DNA from 3 places in the Pseudobacillus sp. 179-B 2D1 NHS genome. Region 1 is predicted to be linked to each of the others. Evidence: riboswitches for the same ligand, from Rfam matches in the RefSeq annotation. Region 1 holds a riboswitch; each other region holds the start of a gene.
The links. A riboswitch is a leader RNA that binds a small molecule or an ion and turns the genes downstream of it on or off. The one in region 1 is predicted to bind cobalamin.
Positions count from the first base shown of each region.

Region 2: it holds a riboswitch for cobalamin, as region 1 does, so the genes downstream of both, ACH0BF_RS13135 (nitroreductase family protein) here and ACH0BF_RS01045 (ribonucleoside-diphosphate reductase subunit alpha) in region 1, are expected to answer to the same signal.
Region 3: it holds a riboswitch for cobalamin, as region 1 does, so the genes downstream of both, ACH0BF_RS11020 (ABC transporter substrate-binding protein) here and ACH0BF_RS01045 (ribonucleoside-diphosphate reductase subunit alpha) in region 1, are expected to answer to the same signal.

Region 1 is NZ_JBIQDP010000001.1:180,400-185,952, reverse strand. It holds gene ACH0BF_RS01050 (ribonucleotide-diphosphate reductase subunit beta) at 1-172, opposite strand, end outside; gene ACH0BF_RS01045 (ribonucleoside-diphosphate reductase subunit alpha) at 181-2,406, opposite strand; cobalamin riboswitch at 2,617-2,794, opposite strand; gene ACH0BF_RS01040 (sporulation protein) at 2,888-3,295, opposite strand; gene ACH0BF_RS01035 (YitT family protein) at 3,500-4,384, opposite strand; gene ACH0BF_RS01030 (MBL fold metallo-hydrolase) at 4,969-5,553, shown strand, end outside.
Region 2 is NZ_JBIQDP010000012.1:11,670-17,222, reverse strand. It holds gene ACH0BF_RS13145 (APC family permease) at 1-684, opposite strand, end outside; gene ACH0BF_RS13140 (DmpA family aminopeptidase) at 807-1,907, opposite strand; cobalamin riboswitch at 2,591-2,793, shown strand; gene ACH0BF_RS13135 (nitroreductase family protein) at 2,993-3,574, shown strand; gene ACH0BF_RS13130 (class I SAM-dependent methyltransferase) at 3,916-4,770, shown strand; gene ACH0BF_RS13125 (metal-sensing transcriptional repressor) at 5,183-5,488, shown strand.
Region 3 is NZ_JBIQDP010000009.1:63,168-68,720, forward strand. It holds gene bioD (dethiobiotin synthase) at 1-124, shown strand, start outside; gene bioA (adenosylmethionine--8-amino-7-oxononanoate transaminase) at 141-1,460, shown strand; gene ACH0BF_RS11015 (hypothetical protein) at 1,573-1,746, opposite strand; cobalamin riboswitch at 1,933-2,074, shown strand; gene ACH0BF_RS11020 (ABC transporter substrate-binding protein) at 2,210-3,184, shown strand; gene ACH0BF_RS11025 (FecCD family ABC transporter permease) at 3,147-4,208, shown strand; gene ACH0BF_RS11030 (adenosylcobinamide amidohydrolase) at 4,205-5,553, shown strand, end outside.

The sequences.
Region 1 (5,553 bases):
TTTCAAATGGTGTCCAAAAGTTCGCAAGCATTCTCTTATATTTTGGATAAGCCCAGCTAAAGCGCACATCGTCCCAGTTTAAAATATTTGAGCTTTTCCCGTTCACAATCCCTGTAGAACGGTTTGGTGCACTATGATCAATGATTTCTCTTTTTTTAAGTTTCATACTCATTCTCCCCCTTATGAATGACAGCTTTCACAGTCTTCAATATCAGAAGCGGTCGACCGCACATAATAAGTTGTTTTTAACCCTGAATCCCACGCATCCAAATGCAGATCAAGCAGCGCTTTTGCCTTAATGTCGTTCCGCACATATAAGTTAAAGGAGACGGCCTGGTCAATATGGCGCTGGCGCTTGGCGTTCTGGCGAATGCTCCAATGCTGATCAATTAAGTAAACTGTTTTATAGTACCAGGTCGTCTTAGCCGACAAGTCCGGAGCAGTCACTGGGATTTTATAATTTTTCTTCTCTTCCATATATTCTTTACGGAAAACCGGGTCAATTCCGGCTGTTGAACCGGCAATCAAAGCAGTGGATGAATTCGGCGCCACTGCCAGCAAATATCCATTCCTCATGCCTGATCTTTTCACTTTTTCCTTTAACTCTTGCCATTTCGTCCCACTGTAACCTCTTTGCTCAAAGTAGACGCCGCTCTCCCACTCTGATCCTGCAAATACCGGGTAAGCCCCTTTTTCGGCTGCAAGCTCCGCACTTGCCTCAATAGTTAAGAACGCGAGCTGCTCGTACAGCTCATCGCAATAACTGACTGCTTCGTCCGATTCCCAGCTTAATCCCTTCAAAGCGAGCAGGTGCTGCCAGCCAAACGTGCCGAGCCCAATTCCCCTATATTTCTTGTTCGTCAGCTGTGCCTGTAGCACTGGGATACTGTTCATTTCAATCACGTTATCAAGCATTCTTACCTGAATCGGAATTAAGCGCTCAAGCACTTCATCCATAACAGCGCGGGCCAAAGAAACAGATGACAAATTACATACAACATAATCGCCTGGGTCCTTCGTAATCATGATTTTTCCGTCTTCCGTCTTTTCTTCGATCACAACAGTCGGACTCATATTTTGGCAGATTTCCGTACAGAGATTGCTCGCATAAATCATGCCGGCATGCTTATTCGGATTCGCCCGGTTGACGGTATCCCTGTAAAACATATAAGGGGTGCCTGTTTCAAGCTGGGAAATCATAATAGCTTTCATAATCTCAATAGCCGGCACGGTTTTTTTGCTGAGCGCTGGATGAGCCGCACACTCTTTATACCGGTTTCTAAATGTACCTGCTCCTCTTTTTTCATCAAATGAGTCTTCAAGCGAGTAGCCCATTACCTTCCTTACCTCATGCGGGTCAAATAAATGCCATTCTTCCCTGTTATCAACAGCTTCCATAAACAAATCCGGTATCGTTATACCGGTAAACAAATCATGTGTTCGGCGGCGTTCATCTCCGTTATTCAAACGGGTTTCTAAAAAGGAAAAAATGTCTTTATGCCAGACATCGAGATAAACAGCGATCGCCCCCTGACGCTGTCCGAGCTGATCGACAGAAACGGCCGTATTATTGAGCTGTTTCATCCATGGAATCACGCCGGAGCTGACATTTTTGAATCCTTTAATGTCACTGCCCTGGCTGCGAATTTTCCCTAAGTAAATGCCCAGGCCCCCTCCATTTTTGCTCAAATTGGCAGCGTCCGTATTGGCATCAAAGATCCCTTGCAGGCTGTCGTCCACCGTATCGATAAAGCAGCTTGACAGCTGGCCGTATGATTTCCCGGCATTGGCAAGTGTTGGCGTAGCTGTTGTCATATATAAATTAGAAAGAGCCCAATATGCTTCTTTTACGTATTGGAGACGTACCGATTGAGGTTCGTTCATCATTAACGTCATCGCAATAATGAGCCATCTTTCCTGCGGAAGCTCTGCTGGCTGCTTGTCGAGCGTATGAGCTAAATATCTTTCGCTCAATGTAACAATTCCGATGTATGTAAATAAGTGATCTTTATCAGGATCAATGATGGTGCTTAACTCATTAATCTCCGCTTCCGTATAAGCTGTCGTTAACTGCGGATTGTATATTCCTTCTTTCAGCAGAAGGTGAATAAGGTTCAAGAAGCTGCCATACCTATTGGTGTTTTCCCCACGTGTTATAGCTGCTTGCTTATATAATTGTTGTAAATACAGACGGGCAGCTACAAATGTCCAATCCGGTTCTTCACTTGTGATCCGCTCCACGGCTGAATGTAAAAGCAGCTGCTGAACCTGCTCATTTGTCCATCCCTCTCTCGTATCCAAAGTTACCCTTACTTTTTTCTTGTAGCTTGCCAGTTCAATAGAGGGGAATTCTTTTTGAATTTCACTGAACGCCTCTTCTGCCACACTTTGTACTGTTTGAATCATATTTGTTCCTCCTAAACGATAAGTAGTTTAGAAAGAGATTTTTTTGTCCATAAAAAAACCATCTTTCTAGATGAAAGATGGGATAAGAGCGAAGAAATAAAAGTTTAATGAAAAATGGGACAGACCTGCTCCTAAGCATCATCAAAAGAGCTTGTCTGAACGAAAGACATTTTTATTTTCTCCGCGCTTTCTTCCCAACTCCCGAAGAAGAGTACACGCAGTAAAAAGGCAGGTCTCCTGGCTTGTGCTTCTTCCTTCCACATTCCTTCCCATCTATTAGACAGTGGATTGATCTGCGGTCGTTCACACTTACAGTTGCGGGGACAGCTTCGGTATTTCACCGAATTCCCTATTAAGCTGTGACAGCACCTTTTTACTAAATATTGATTTAATTAAAGCATTACCACTAAATGTTGTGTCCGGATTAGTATAACAATGAAAATTCTCCTGTGCAAGCCTTGATTTATTTTTCTGTCCTTATTTAATTTAAAATGATTAATTCATCCTGACCAGAAGGATCAACGGCTTGCGGAATCACAGCGGTTGTTTTTAAAAAGGTTTTATTTGTATCACTGGTAGGTGGATGTTCAAGGTCAATTTCCAGCGAGAAAGGAATCGTTAGCTTTTCTTTAGGCTGGATTTCACGTTGAATCGGGATAAGAATTTCTTTTACATCTTTGTCATGGTATGCAAAATCACTGTCTTCGCGAACTTCATCCATTTGCAGATGCAAAGAAACAATGAGTGCATCAATTGGTTCCGCAGCCCGGCCGCCATTAATCAATACTGTTCCTTCAATTTTATCCCCTCTGTGGTAAGCCGCTTTTTGAAGAGCTGTATCAATCGCTACTCCGCCAATTCCAATACTGGATAAAATATGTTTCCACATGAAACTTCTCCTTTCTTTTAGTTAGTATTAGTTTAATATTCCCCGAGGCTCGCTCCTTAATCTTAACCAAATAGGATGGTTTTGAATTTGAATTTTACACATAAATAAATAAAAACATACTTTTTAAAAAGTATGTTTTACCTTGTGGACTTTGTCTGCCAACTGAAAAATATGTACAGTTGTGATCGCAAATAGATTAATAATTTAATGGATGTTTCTCTTTTTAAACCGTCCACCGCGCACTTCCGAAATATCTGCAATGGCCAGGAAAGCCGAAGCATCGATCTCCTCCACGATTGTGGTTAATTTAGATTCTTCCAAACGGGTAATGATGCAAAATATAACCTTTTTGTCATCACCTGTATAAGCGCCCTCTCCATGTAAATAAGTGACGCCTCTTCCTAATCGGCTATTAATGGCATCGCCTATCTCTCTTGCTTCATCGCTAATAATCCATGCCGATTTTGATTCTTCCATCCCGGCAACGACAATATCGATCGCTTTAGCAGCTACCACATAAGCTAGGATAGAATACATCGCACGATCCCACGTGTAGACAAACCCTGCAGAGCTAAGTATAAATAAGTTAATGAACATGACAATTTCACCAACAGAAAAAGGGACTTTTTTGCTTATCACAATTGAAAGTACTTCAGTCCCATCTAGCGCCCCGCCATTTCGGATGACCATCCCAACCCCAACACCTAGAAAAATCCCTCCAAAAATTGTGGCCAGAAGGATATCCTCAGTAAACGGCATAATCGGGTGAAAAAATGTGGCGAAGACAGATAGCATAATAATCCCATATACAGTCGATATGGCAAAAGTTTTCCCAAATTGCTTATATCCCAAGTATACAAACGGTAAATTTAAGATAAAAAGAAAGATACCAAGTTTTACTCCTGTAATGTGGGAAAGCATAATGGAAATACCTGTCACCCCACCATCAATTACCTGGTTGGGAACTAAAAAGATCTCTAATCCAACAGCCATGAGCAAGGCGCCAACTGTAATAAAAACAGCCCTCTGAATCACTTTCAAACGCGATAATTTCTTATGTTGCTTTTTTACCAATAACTCGTCCGTCAAAAAACCACACCTTTACTCATACTTATTTATTTTTAGTATATCTTAATTCCTGCTTAAGAAAAATAACTTTCAATTAGGAAAAGCCTTAAAATAAAAAAATTATCCCTTCCATAGCTGTGCACTATAAAGCTTTTTCCACTTTTTATTATAATGTTTCATTTTCTGAATGGACAGGAAAAAACCTCACTGCATAGTGAGGTCTACAATTACGTAAGAAGGCTATTCAAGTATGTAGCAGCCTTCTGAACAGGCACTTTTCAGGGAGATTCTTTAGTGAACAGATGTATATGCCCGGCTATTAAGCGGGACCTTTTTGCTGCTGTAAAAAAGTAGCAACAGTACTCCTAAGACTACTCAAACCGCCAGACAATCCTTTACTTCATCGGAAAGCTTTTTCGTTTGAATGCAACTTGTTCCTTGCATGCCTTTCACTTTCACCCCTTAAGATTTTTGAGTAATAGGATTTAACATAATTTGATCGATCTTATTCATTTTTCTTGCTTCAAATACTTTGCTTAAATGAACAAATAAAGGGGAACAATAGATTTTGCGCAGGTATTTAGGTGAATGAAGGAGGATGAAAAGTGGATAAGGATATAAATTACGGAAGTGATTACAAATATATTCCAACAACTTCTATAGGCAGTGGAGTGGGTATTGAGGTACTGCCAGACTTATTTTGTCATACTGTCCAAATCGTCAATATTCATTTAGTTGGAAATCCTAGGATGAGGGACTTCGTATTAGTTGATACAGGAATGCCTGAGTCGGCAAATGAAATTATTTCTGTTATCGAAGAACGCTTTGGGGCAAGCAGCCGGCCACAGGCAATCATTTTGACACATGGCCATTTTGATCATGTCGGGGCTGTTATTGACCTGGTTAAGCATTGGGAAGTTCCTGTCTATGCACACGAGTTGGAAATTCCTTTTCTCACAGGCCAAAAAAGTTATCCAGAACCGGACCCGACGGTTGAAGGCGGTATGGTGGCAAAAATGTCTCCTATGTTTCCGAATGAGCCGATTGATTTAGGAGATAATGTAAAACCACTGCCTCCTGATGGAGCCGTTCCTCATATGCCGGATTTTAAATGGATTCACACACCCGGACATGCACCTGGACATGTTTCCTTATTTAGAGAAAAAGACCGAGCATTAATCGCAGGGGAC
Region 2 (5,553 bases), on a different contig from region 1:
CGTTTCTTCTGTAAACGTTGTGACTGCATCAAAACCAAGAAAGGAGGTACAAACGATAGAGGCACCCGCCAGCACGAGGGAAAATGAGTGTTCAGGATTGTAAAATGGAAGGGTAGAAAATAGCTCTCCCGCCCCCATGCCGGTTTGGATTCTTTGAATCGCAAATCCAGCAAAAAAGGCTACGACTAAAAATTGGAATAAAACCACTAAAGTATTAACTTTAGCATTTAATTTCACTCCAAACATGTTAACAATCGTAACCGTACCAAGCAGCAGTAACATACCTGCCCATAAAGGAATTTGCGGAAAGGTTGCATGAATAAAGATACCCGAGGCTAATATGTTTAATACCGGCAGGAAAATATAGTCTGTTAAAACAGCCCAGCCAACTAGAAAACCGACACTCGGATTAATTGTTTTAGAAGCATACGTATAAGCGGAACCAGACGAAGGGAAGGCTTTTACCATTTTTCCGTAACTATAGGCAGTAAATAAAACCATGATAAGCGCTACTAAATAGGCAGCCGCCGCTCTTCCTTGTGTCCCTTGAGCAACGATACCATAGGGAGAAAATACGGCCATCGGGGACATATAGGCTAATCCCATAAACACCAAGGGAAAAAGAGTTAACGTTCGATTTAATTGTGGTGCAGCATGACTCTTTGTATTTTTGACATGATCCATGTTATAGCCTCCTCGTAGTTTATTGAAATATTTTTGGCTATTCAGACTAATTTTAGTGTTTTTCAGCCCCTATAGCCTTGGGACTTAAAAAGTTGATATATGTTTGATAAAAATGTGTATCTTTAACGGGTATATTGCTTCATCACTTTAAGCAACTTTTCGTGATCAATGGCATAAGCTTTCTTTCCAAAGGGTTTCACTAAAGACATTGTTTTGGCTGCGATCATCGCATTAATGACTGATTCATCAACAGATTGACAGACGGCTTCATAAATAGGATCAAAACTCTCATCGTTGACAAAGGTCATTGTCAATTTGTCTTCTGAAAGTTGGGGGATATCCATTTCATTTGCTGTTGAAAAGGCCAGGAAAATATCACCGGAATTGTTTCCGCCAGGGCTTCCGCTCCTGCCAATCCCAATCGCCGCCCGCTTTGCAAGGCGCTTAAGCTGATGGGGAAGCATCGGAATATCTGTCCCGATAATAACGATGATGGAGCCTTGCTCTTTAGAAAGGATTTTATGCTCAGTTAAATGTTTTCCAACAGGTACACCTAAAACGGTAAGCCAGTCGCGGATACCATAGTTTGCTTGAACTAACACTCCCACATGATGCTGTTCGCCATTTAGTTCAACTATGCGGGATGATGTACCCGTTCCGCCTTTAAATTCATAACAAATCATGCCAGTTCCTCCACCAACATTGCCTTCAGCGATGGCCCCGGACTTTGCTGAATGGATAGCTGATAGGACATGTTCCTCTTTGATATGCTGGCCATTAATGTCGTTTAACAATCCATCATATGTTTCTGCAATAACTGGCATTGCCCAAAGGTGATGCTCACTGAACTGTTCTTTATACTTCTCAATCATCCATTTGGTTGTGGCATGATGAGCCATGCCGACAGAATGTGTATTCGTAAGACAGATCGGGCTTAAGAAATAGCCGCCGTCATTTACCCAATGCATTCCTGTCATTTCGCCATTTCCATTTAAGCTGTATGTGCCGGCCCAAATAGGCTGCATCTTTTCCTTTGTTCCTCGCGGCAAAATAGCCGTTACGCCCGTACGGATCGGGCCCTCCCCAATTACAACAGGACCTTCTCCTTCTATAATCGTTGTATAGCCGACCTTAACACCTGGAACATCGGTAATCGCATTAAAGTGCCCCGGCACACCAGGAAAATCTAATCCAATATCACGTGCTCGTTTTCTCGCGGACATATGTATTCCTCCTGTCTAGCAGATTATTTGGCATGTATAAAAAGTTTTTGTGCTCCTCTACACCTTTAAGTTAGGGGAGGGAGACTTTAAAACATTCACAAAAAGTATTGCTAATGCACAAAACAAAGGAAAAGAAAAATGACGGCAATTCATTAAACCCTCCTTTCAGACAGTATTAACTAAAATTTTTAGTGCCATATAGTGCGGCCTTCATACATTTAAGATGACAAGGCAATGATCGCCAGCTATCAATCTTTTCTCTTAAATGAGTTAAAGCAAGAATCATTCCACGCAATGAATGATTCAAATTCCCTTTTAAATCAAGGTGTTTCTACTAACTGAAAAATGCCATATAAAAGTAATGTTAGTTTAAACTTACATCTATGGACCTTTAATCATACGAATATGGGGCCTTTCATTCTATCAACCATACTGTCAGTTTAAACATACAGTGTAATGACAAACTTTCATAAAATGCTTTCAATGAACCTACTTGAAGAAGGTTCTTCAGTAACTTATCTCTTGCTCCATATCGAAAGTAAAGTTGTAGCTTCTTCCGTATGTAAATTATGAACGCTTGAGAGCGGAGAGGTTGGCGTCATTTGGACAAGAGTAAACTGAAAAGTATGTCTGGAAAGGGTTAGTGAACATGCCGGCATCGTTTTGTGGTAATATGTAGAAAAGTGAATATTTTTTGAATAGGTGCTGTGCGTATATTAAAGATGGACAGCTTAAAAGGGAAGCTTGGTGAAAATCCAACACGGTTCCCGCCACTGTAAATTCAGAGCAACCTGCATAACGTCACTGCTTTTATAAAAGAAAAAGTGGGAAGGCGCGGGTTGTGTAGAAGATAAGTCAGGAAACCTGCCTATTTAAAGAGCACAGATGGACCTACGGGATATAGGGAGGTGTTTACGGAAAGAAGATAATGGCTGGGTTTTATATAAGGGCATGCACTCTTTTTTTGTAAGCATTTAAACTATACAGGTTTAAATGCTTTTTTATTGCTGCTTTTTTGGGTCACTGTAAGAGAACATTCATATGAATAGCCAGGAATACTTTTAGTTAAAGGAGAGGAATGGAAAATGACTATTTTAACAGATCTACAGCAACGAAGAGCGATCCGTAATTATGATGGGCGCGAAGTAGAGGATGAAAAAATCTTTAAGCTATTAGAAGCAGCTACATGGGCACCCAACGATAGAATGAGAGAGCCGTGGACATTTTATGTCGTAAAAGGGGAAGCCAAGAGCAGGTATAACCAACTAGCAGAAGATTACTTAAAAGAGCGATTTCCTACAAAGCCCAATCTCATTGAAAGCTCTTTAAAGGTCGTTCAGAATACGCCACTACATATTATTGTAACGAGCGATGTTATTCCTGATGATGAAGACGCCACAAAAGACAACGAGTTTGCGGTCTGTTGTGCGATCCATTCGATGTGGCTGGCGGCTCATGAGTTAGGGCTAGGTTTTGTATGGCGGACGCGGGGCGTAGGACTTGTACATGACGAACGACTTTATCGATTTATCGGATCCCCGGAGCATAAAAAGGTAGTGGGTAATTTATTTATTGGCTATCCAGATCCTGAGTCATTAAAGAAAGTAAAAGTGCCCATTCGCACATCATTCGAAGACAAAACAATTTGGATGGGGACAAGTCAATAATAAGGGTTTCAATTGGGTTGCTTTTTTATGATCTTGATGTGGATCGTTAAACCTTTGATTAACGGATAAAGGGACGGATATAAAAGACGCGAAAAAGAAGGCTATTTTTAAATCTGTTTGAACGATGAAAGAGTCTTCTTTTACTTTAAAAAAGCATTTCTATCCTCTTCAATGGTTAGAAATGCTTTTTTATAAAGGGCATTTCAGAAAATGTACAGTTTTTATATGTGGATCAAGCCTTGATAGTAATTTACGTTATCCGGAATAAAAAGCTGAGGAGCTTATAACCCTTTGTTTTTTATATAACCTAAGCAAATACAAAAAGAAGGAGCATTGGATAGATGAATAGTATAAGCACATCTTTAGGACGTAACTACATTGACTTATGGAAAGAAAATATGAAAGAGTGGGACGGAACGCTTTCTAACCGAATGATAAATGATGAAGCGGAAGATGCCTTTTGGAACGCTTTTTTGGAAAAAAAGCAGCAAAATGGCACAGTCGATACAAATGCTTATGCACACATCATCCGAGAAGAGCTGTTGAAGCTGCTCCATGAAAGTGATCATGTACTGGAGATTGGGCCCGGCTGGGGTAATTATACATTCTGTGTGTCTGAACATGTCAAACAGCTTACATGCGTTGATATTTCCCAAAGCATTATCGATTTTTTAAAACATAAAACCGAAAAGATGCAATTAAACAATATAAGCTTTATACATGAAAAATGGGAACAGCTCAACATTAAGCAAACGTGTGATGTAGTGTTTGGAATAAACTGTTATTATCGCATCCGCGATATCGATAAAGCTTTACTTAAAATGAATCAGGCTGCCTCTCGGCTTGTTATAGCGGGTATGACAAGCGGTCCAGAAAAGCCTCACTATATAGATTTACATAGAGAACACGGTTATTCCATAAAGTTTAGAAGCAGGGATTATATTGATTTGCAAAATATTCTGTATCAGCTTGGAATTATGGCCAATTGTAGAATTATTGAGATCCCGCGCGTGAGTATATATGAATCGTTTGAAGCTCTTATACGTGATAACGTCAGCAAAATTCTAACAAGAGACTATAATCAACAAGAAGTTGAGCAAGCGCTAAGCCGATACGTAGTAGAGAAAAATGGGCAATATGAATATTCCTATACCATTCATGCGGCGCTGCTTTATTGGAAGCCGGTAAACATTTGATGGGGTGTGTATCCTGGAAAATAAATCCATTTATCATACGGATGTGCCATGCTTCAATCAAGCGGTTATTTTGGTTTCTCGTTGGCCAAAATCTTAATTTGGGTAAATCAGTAATAATCGTTTACGTTTTGATCAGTCAGCGTTTTATTCACTTCAAAGTGTGGGCAAAATAATTAAACAGGCATAAATACATGATCGGCTAGCCACGATAGGCAGGAGATCTTTTTACATAGGGAATCATGATAAGGCAAATAGTGAATAGGCAAGGCTTTGCTTCATACATTCTCCAAGGGAGACGCATTTTCGTATTTCTTCTCGTATCTTTATGGTACAATCATGGGGTACCTCCGGTATGTATCATGGACACATTTGTAAGTATGAAAAATTTTAAAGATAAGCTGGTGATACTTATATGAACCATTCTGAAGAGACGAAAACAACTCATAGATCAACAAAAGAAAAAGATCAGCTAATTACCCGGTTAAAAAGAATAGAGGGACAAGTGCGCGGCATTCAAAATATGATTGAAAACGACCGATATTGTGTAGATATTCTTACTCAAATTTCAGCTATTAATGCAGCGATGAATAAGGTTGGTCTGCATTTATTAGAAAGGCACACCCAGCATTGTGTAGCGGATGCTATAAGAGATGGGGATGAAGAAGAAGCGATTCAAGAATTGATGGAAGTATTTAAACGATTCTCTAAATCTTTATAGTAAAAAGCCAGCTTTCAGTAGTTGGTTTTTTTTCTTGGGCAGATGTATACGAGGAGAGGGAATAG
Region 3 (5,553 bases), on a different contig from region 1:
TCCATTTATAAAAGATATTGATTATTCTCTTAGGGAGAGCCGTTATCGTTCTGAAATTGTGAGGGATTGGAAGTTTGATAGACTGATGGAGGGGATTAACAGTGAATACAAAACGTTTATATGAAATTAGTCAAAAGCATATGTGGCTTCCTTTTACACAAATGAAGGATTACGAAGAAGCTCCCCTTATTATAGAGAGCGGCGAAGGTATCCGGCTAAGAGACATCCACGGCAATGAATATTTCGATGGCTATTCTTCCTTATGGCTAAATGTACACGGTCACCGACGTCCAGAAATTGATGAGGCGGTGAAAGAGCAGCTTGGACGAATTGCCCATTCAACCTTACTTGGGGCGGCAAATGTGCCATCCATTCAGTTGGCTGAGAAACTTATCCAGATTTCTCCGGAAAACTTAACACGCGTATTTTATTCGGACAGCGGAGCAGAGTCAGTGGAAATAGCCATAAAGATGGCGTACCAATATTGGCAAAATAAAGGCAGGACTGAAAAAACAAAGTTTGTCACATTGACAAACGGTTATCACGGCGATACAGTCGGTGCGATCAGCGTGGGCTCAATCGACATTTATCACCGCGTGTACAGCGCATTAATGTTCCATTCATTCGCCCTCCCCTTCCCGTCAGCAAAATGGCATCCTTCCGGCAATGAACAAACGGCTAAAGAAGATTCACTCTCAGAAATACATGACTTATTTGAAAAGAATCATGAACAGATCTCCGGACTAATTGTTGAGTCGATGGTACAGGGGGCGGGTGGTATGCACATCATGCCAGTCGGGTACTTAAAGGAGCTTGAACAGCTTTGTCGAAAGTTTAATGTGCTTTTTATTGTGGATGAGGTGGCGACTGGATTTGGGCGCACGGGAAAAATGTTCGCTGTGGAACATGAAGGTGTTTTGCCAGATATCATGACAATGGCAAAAGGAATTACCGGTGGATATTTACCGATTGCAGCTACATTAACAACAGAAGAAGTATACCAGGCATTTTACGGGGAATATACCGAAATGAAAACTTTTTTCCATGGACATTCTTATACGGGCAATCAGCTCGGCTGTGCAGCAGCTTTGGCCAATCTTGATATTTTCGAAAAAGAAGGGCTTGTTGAGCAAGCTGCTAAAAAAGCAGAATATGTTGAGAGGTTGATGGCTGAAATAAATGAACTGCCACACGTCGGTGAGATTCGACAGCTTGGTTTAATGTGCGGAATTGAACTAGTGAAAGATAAAAAGACCAAAGAACCTTTTCCGTTTGAAGAGAGAATGGCTTATCGGGCAACATTGCGAATGCGTGAATTGGGGATGCTGACGAGACCGCTTGGTGACACGATCGTTTTTATGCCGCCGCTAGCTTCCAGCTACGAGGAGCTGACTAAAATGCTTCAAATTATAAAGCAAGCCATTGTGGAAACGCTGAATGTGAAGGTTCATACTAAATAATAAAAAACATCCTCCCGTTCATCGGGATGGATGTTTTTATATAGTTCTGCTGGCAAACGATCTTGTTTTTAAACAGATGTTTGCTCGTATGTCATGTTGTCATTTTATTTGGCTATAAGTTACGGTCATGTGTTGAGTCGCGATCGTTTAAGTACGCGTCGTCTTCAGGAAGAGCGTCTATCCGGCTTGTATCAGAGGAGTCAAATGCCTGGCGAAGAAAGTAAACTAAAATAAGCGCAATGCAAAGCAGTAGGACAACTAACCCGATTAAAGTTGCAAGATTCATTTTAGCCGCTCCTTTCTTTTTATTTATCCTATTCCACTTTTGTCCTGTCTAAAACATAAAGGTCTTATATGATAAGAAAATTTATTTTCTGCAGAGAATAGAAACGAATTTTTAGAAAAGCTGCGAACCGTTTTAAAAATTTATGAAAGTAAAGTTTTTTTTGTGTATAATGAGGCTAAGCGGAAAACTACATATATTTAATCAGGTAAAGCTGAACAAAAAGCTTTTTAAAAGGGCAAGCTGGTGGAAATCCAGCGCGGTCCCGCCACTGTAAGTGAAATTTATTTATTTCACAAGCCAGAAAACCTGCCTGGTTTAGAGCACCAATAACCTACGCGGATAGGGTGGTGTAAAAGCGGCTTCCTGGTTCAATGTACCTGTTTGGCCCTTTTTCACTGCATCTCTCCATCGCGTAGAGGTGTTTTTTTGTGGATATTTTTAAGAAGCAAAGGGAGAGAAAGTCATGAACAAATTATCTCAGTACACATTATCCTTCGTACTGGCTGCTGGCCTGCTTGCCGGCTGCGGAACGGATAAAGCAGAAACTGGAAAAGAAGAAAAAGCAGATCAGCCAAAAGAGAGTCAACAAGCAGCCTTTCCGGTAACGATAAAGGATGCGGAAGGAAAAGATGTCGTTATTGAAGAAAAACCGAAACGAATTGTTTCTCTTATTCCGAGCAATACCGAAATTGCTTATAAACTCGATTTAGGTGATGAAATTGTCGGGGTATCAGACAACGACAATTACCCGAAAGAGGTGAACGCCAAAGAAAAAGTTGGCGGCATGGAGTATAACATTGAAAAAATCATTGGGCTTGATACGGATCTCGTATTGGCACATGGTTCCAGTGCCCACAACTCAAAAGAGGGATTGAAGCAACTGGAAGAAGCGGGAATCGATGTACTTGTCGTTAATGATGCCCAAAATTTTGATCAAGTATACGACTCAATTGAAATGATCGGCAAGGCGACAGGAACAACTGAAAAAGCAGAAGACGTAGTAGAAGAAATGAAAGACGGTCTATCAAAAATCGAGGAAAAAGCGAAAACTATTAAAAAAGAAGAAGAAAAAAGTGTATTTATTGAAGTATCACCGGCTCCAGACATTTTCACACCAGGAAAAAATACATTTATGCAGGAAATGCTTGATCTGATTCATGCGAAAAATGCCGCTGCCGATCAGAAGGGCTGGGTGCAAATGACAGAGGAAGCGATTATCAAGAAGAATCCTGACGTAATCATTACTACGCATGGCTACTACACAAAAAAACCGATTGAAGAGGTACTCAGCCGCAAAGGATGGGAAAACATGACTGCCGTTAAAAACAAGGATGTCCATGATGTGAATGCTGACCTCGTCAACCGAACAGGCCCGCGTCTTGTTGAAGGAGTAGAAGAACTTGCCGAAGCGATCTATCCAGATGTTTTTAAGAAATAAAAGCTCGGCTTACTTGTTAGTTTTGGCTTTTTTTATTACGGCTGTATTTGCAGGTATCTCGATCGGAACGATCCAAGTTCCGTTTCGGGATATCGCTTTCTTATTATCCCATCATTTTTTTGGAACGCCGCTTGAGGGAGTCGATTCCTCTTTTGATAACATCGTGTGGAAGATCAGATTTCCGAGAGTATTGTTGGCCGGTCTTATAGGAGCCTCTCTAGCGGTAGCGGGTGCTGCTTTTCAAGGGCTGCTGCGTAATCCTCTGGCAGACCCTTATACACTCGGTGTATCTTCGGGTGCTTCCGCAGGCGCTGTTATGGTGCTGTTTTTTAATATGCAGCTCCCTTGGCTTTCCGGATTTACCCTGCCCGTTGTTAGTATTGTGACTTCGATTATAACCATTTTCATCGTTGTTTTGTTCGCCCAGGCGATTGAACGGTCACTTAAAGTAGAAACTATCATTCTAACAGGGATTATTTTTAGCTCTTTTTTAGGTGCGTTGATCTCACTAATGATTGCTTTGACCGGTGAGGAATTGCGGCAAATTATCGGATGGCTGCTTGGGAGTGTATCAATGAGAGGCTGGGATTATATTCAACTTATTTTGCCCTTTTTTTTGGTGGGCACTTTACTGTTAATTATCCACTCGGCTGAATTAAATGCGATGTCGTTCGGCGAAGAGAAAGCCCAGCATTTAGGTGTGAATGTCCGTCGAAAAAAAATGATCGTGCTAGTTGCCGGCTCGGTATTAACAGGAGCAGCTGTAGCTGTTTCAGGAACTATTGGTTTCGTCGGATTGGTCATCCCTCATTTTATCCGCTTAATTTGGGGGCCGGATCACCGCCATTTACTGCCGCTGTCCATGCTTGCAGGCGCTGGCTTTTTAATTCTGGCTGATTTGGTAGCCCGCACAATTATTTCTCCGACTGAATTACCGATTGGTGTTATTACTTCTATTATTGGTGCACCGGTATTCGCTATCATTCTGCTTCGCAAGCACAGGAAAGGAAGGGGAACAGCATGATCGAGATAGAACAGCTTAGCGGCGGCTATGACGGCAAGCTTATCGTCCGTAAATTGTCTTTTTCTGTCCAAAAAGGAGAGCTTTTTGGCATCTTAGGTCCCAATGGAAGCGGCAAGACAACGCTGTTAAAAATGATAAGCGGCATTGTCCCTATAAGCAGTGGTTCCATAGAAATAGAAGGCAAAAAAATGACAGATTATACACCAAAAGAACTGGCTAAACGGCTTGCTGTTCTTCCACAAATGACCCCGCAAGCCTTTTCGTACACTGTAAAAGAAACAGTTTCTCTCGGGCGCTATGCACATCAAAGCGGCATCTTTCCAGTATGGAGAGAAGAAGATGAGCGGGCTGTTATCAAGGCGATGGAGCAAACGGGCACAAAGCAATTTGCGGAAGCTTCCATCGAGGAATTGTCTGGCGGCGAGCGTCAACGCGTCTTTCTCGCTCAGGCCCTTGCCCAGGAACCGGAAATTTTGCTGTTGGATGAACCAACAAACCATTTGGATTTATCTTTTCAAAAAGAACTGCTTGATTTATTAAAGAAAATGGCGAATGAAACAGGATTAACTGTTATCTCCATTTTTCACGATTTAAATCTCGCCTCTCTTTATTGTGACAGATTGCTGCTTATGGAAGAGGGAAAGAGGCACGGTCTTGGTATTCCGAGCGAAGTGTTGAAAGAGGAGCCGGTTCAACAAGTATATAAAACGGCTATTCATCAGCGTCCCCATCCAGAAGTGCCGAAGCCGCAGATGAGTATTCTTCCTGAAAAAACAGCTGAGGAAGAAGTGGAAGTGCGAGTGGACCAAGCATGCATCAAGAGAACTGATGAATATATTACACTTGAAGCTCCGATTCCGTTAAAAACACTATCGGCAGGAGTAATCGGTGCTGGCTGGGGATGGCATCGCAGTTTTGTGAACCGCCACGTAGATAAAAACTATTGGCATGACTCTTATAAGGAAGACATGAAAGAGTTTCTAAAGCGCTATCACTTTGATATTAACGAAACTGTGGGAATGATGACAGCTGTTCATCTTCATACGGCAGCCTGCCGGTTTGTGCAAGTAGAAGATATTTCGGTTCTTGCAGTTGTTACAGCCGGGGTCGGCAATGCCGTTGATGTTTCGCGTGCTGTAGAACATAATCGGGCTTTTTTGCCGGGTACGATTAATACATGGGTATTTGCGAATGGCCATTTATCAGAGGAAGCGTTTGTTCAGTCAGTGATGACGGCAACAGAAGCAAAAGTAAAGGCTCTATTCGATAAGGAAGTAAAAGATCCGCTAACGAATTCCCAGGCAACAGGCACCTCTACTGACAGCGTCCTGATTGCCGCCACCCA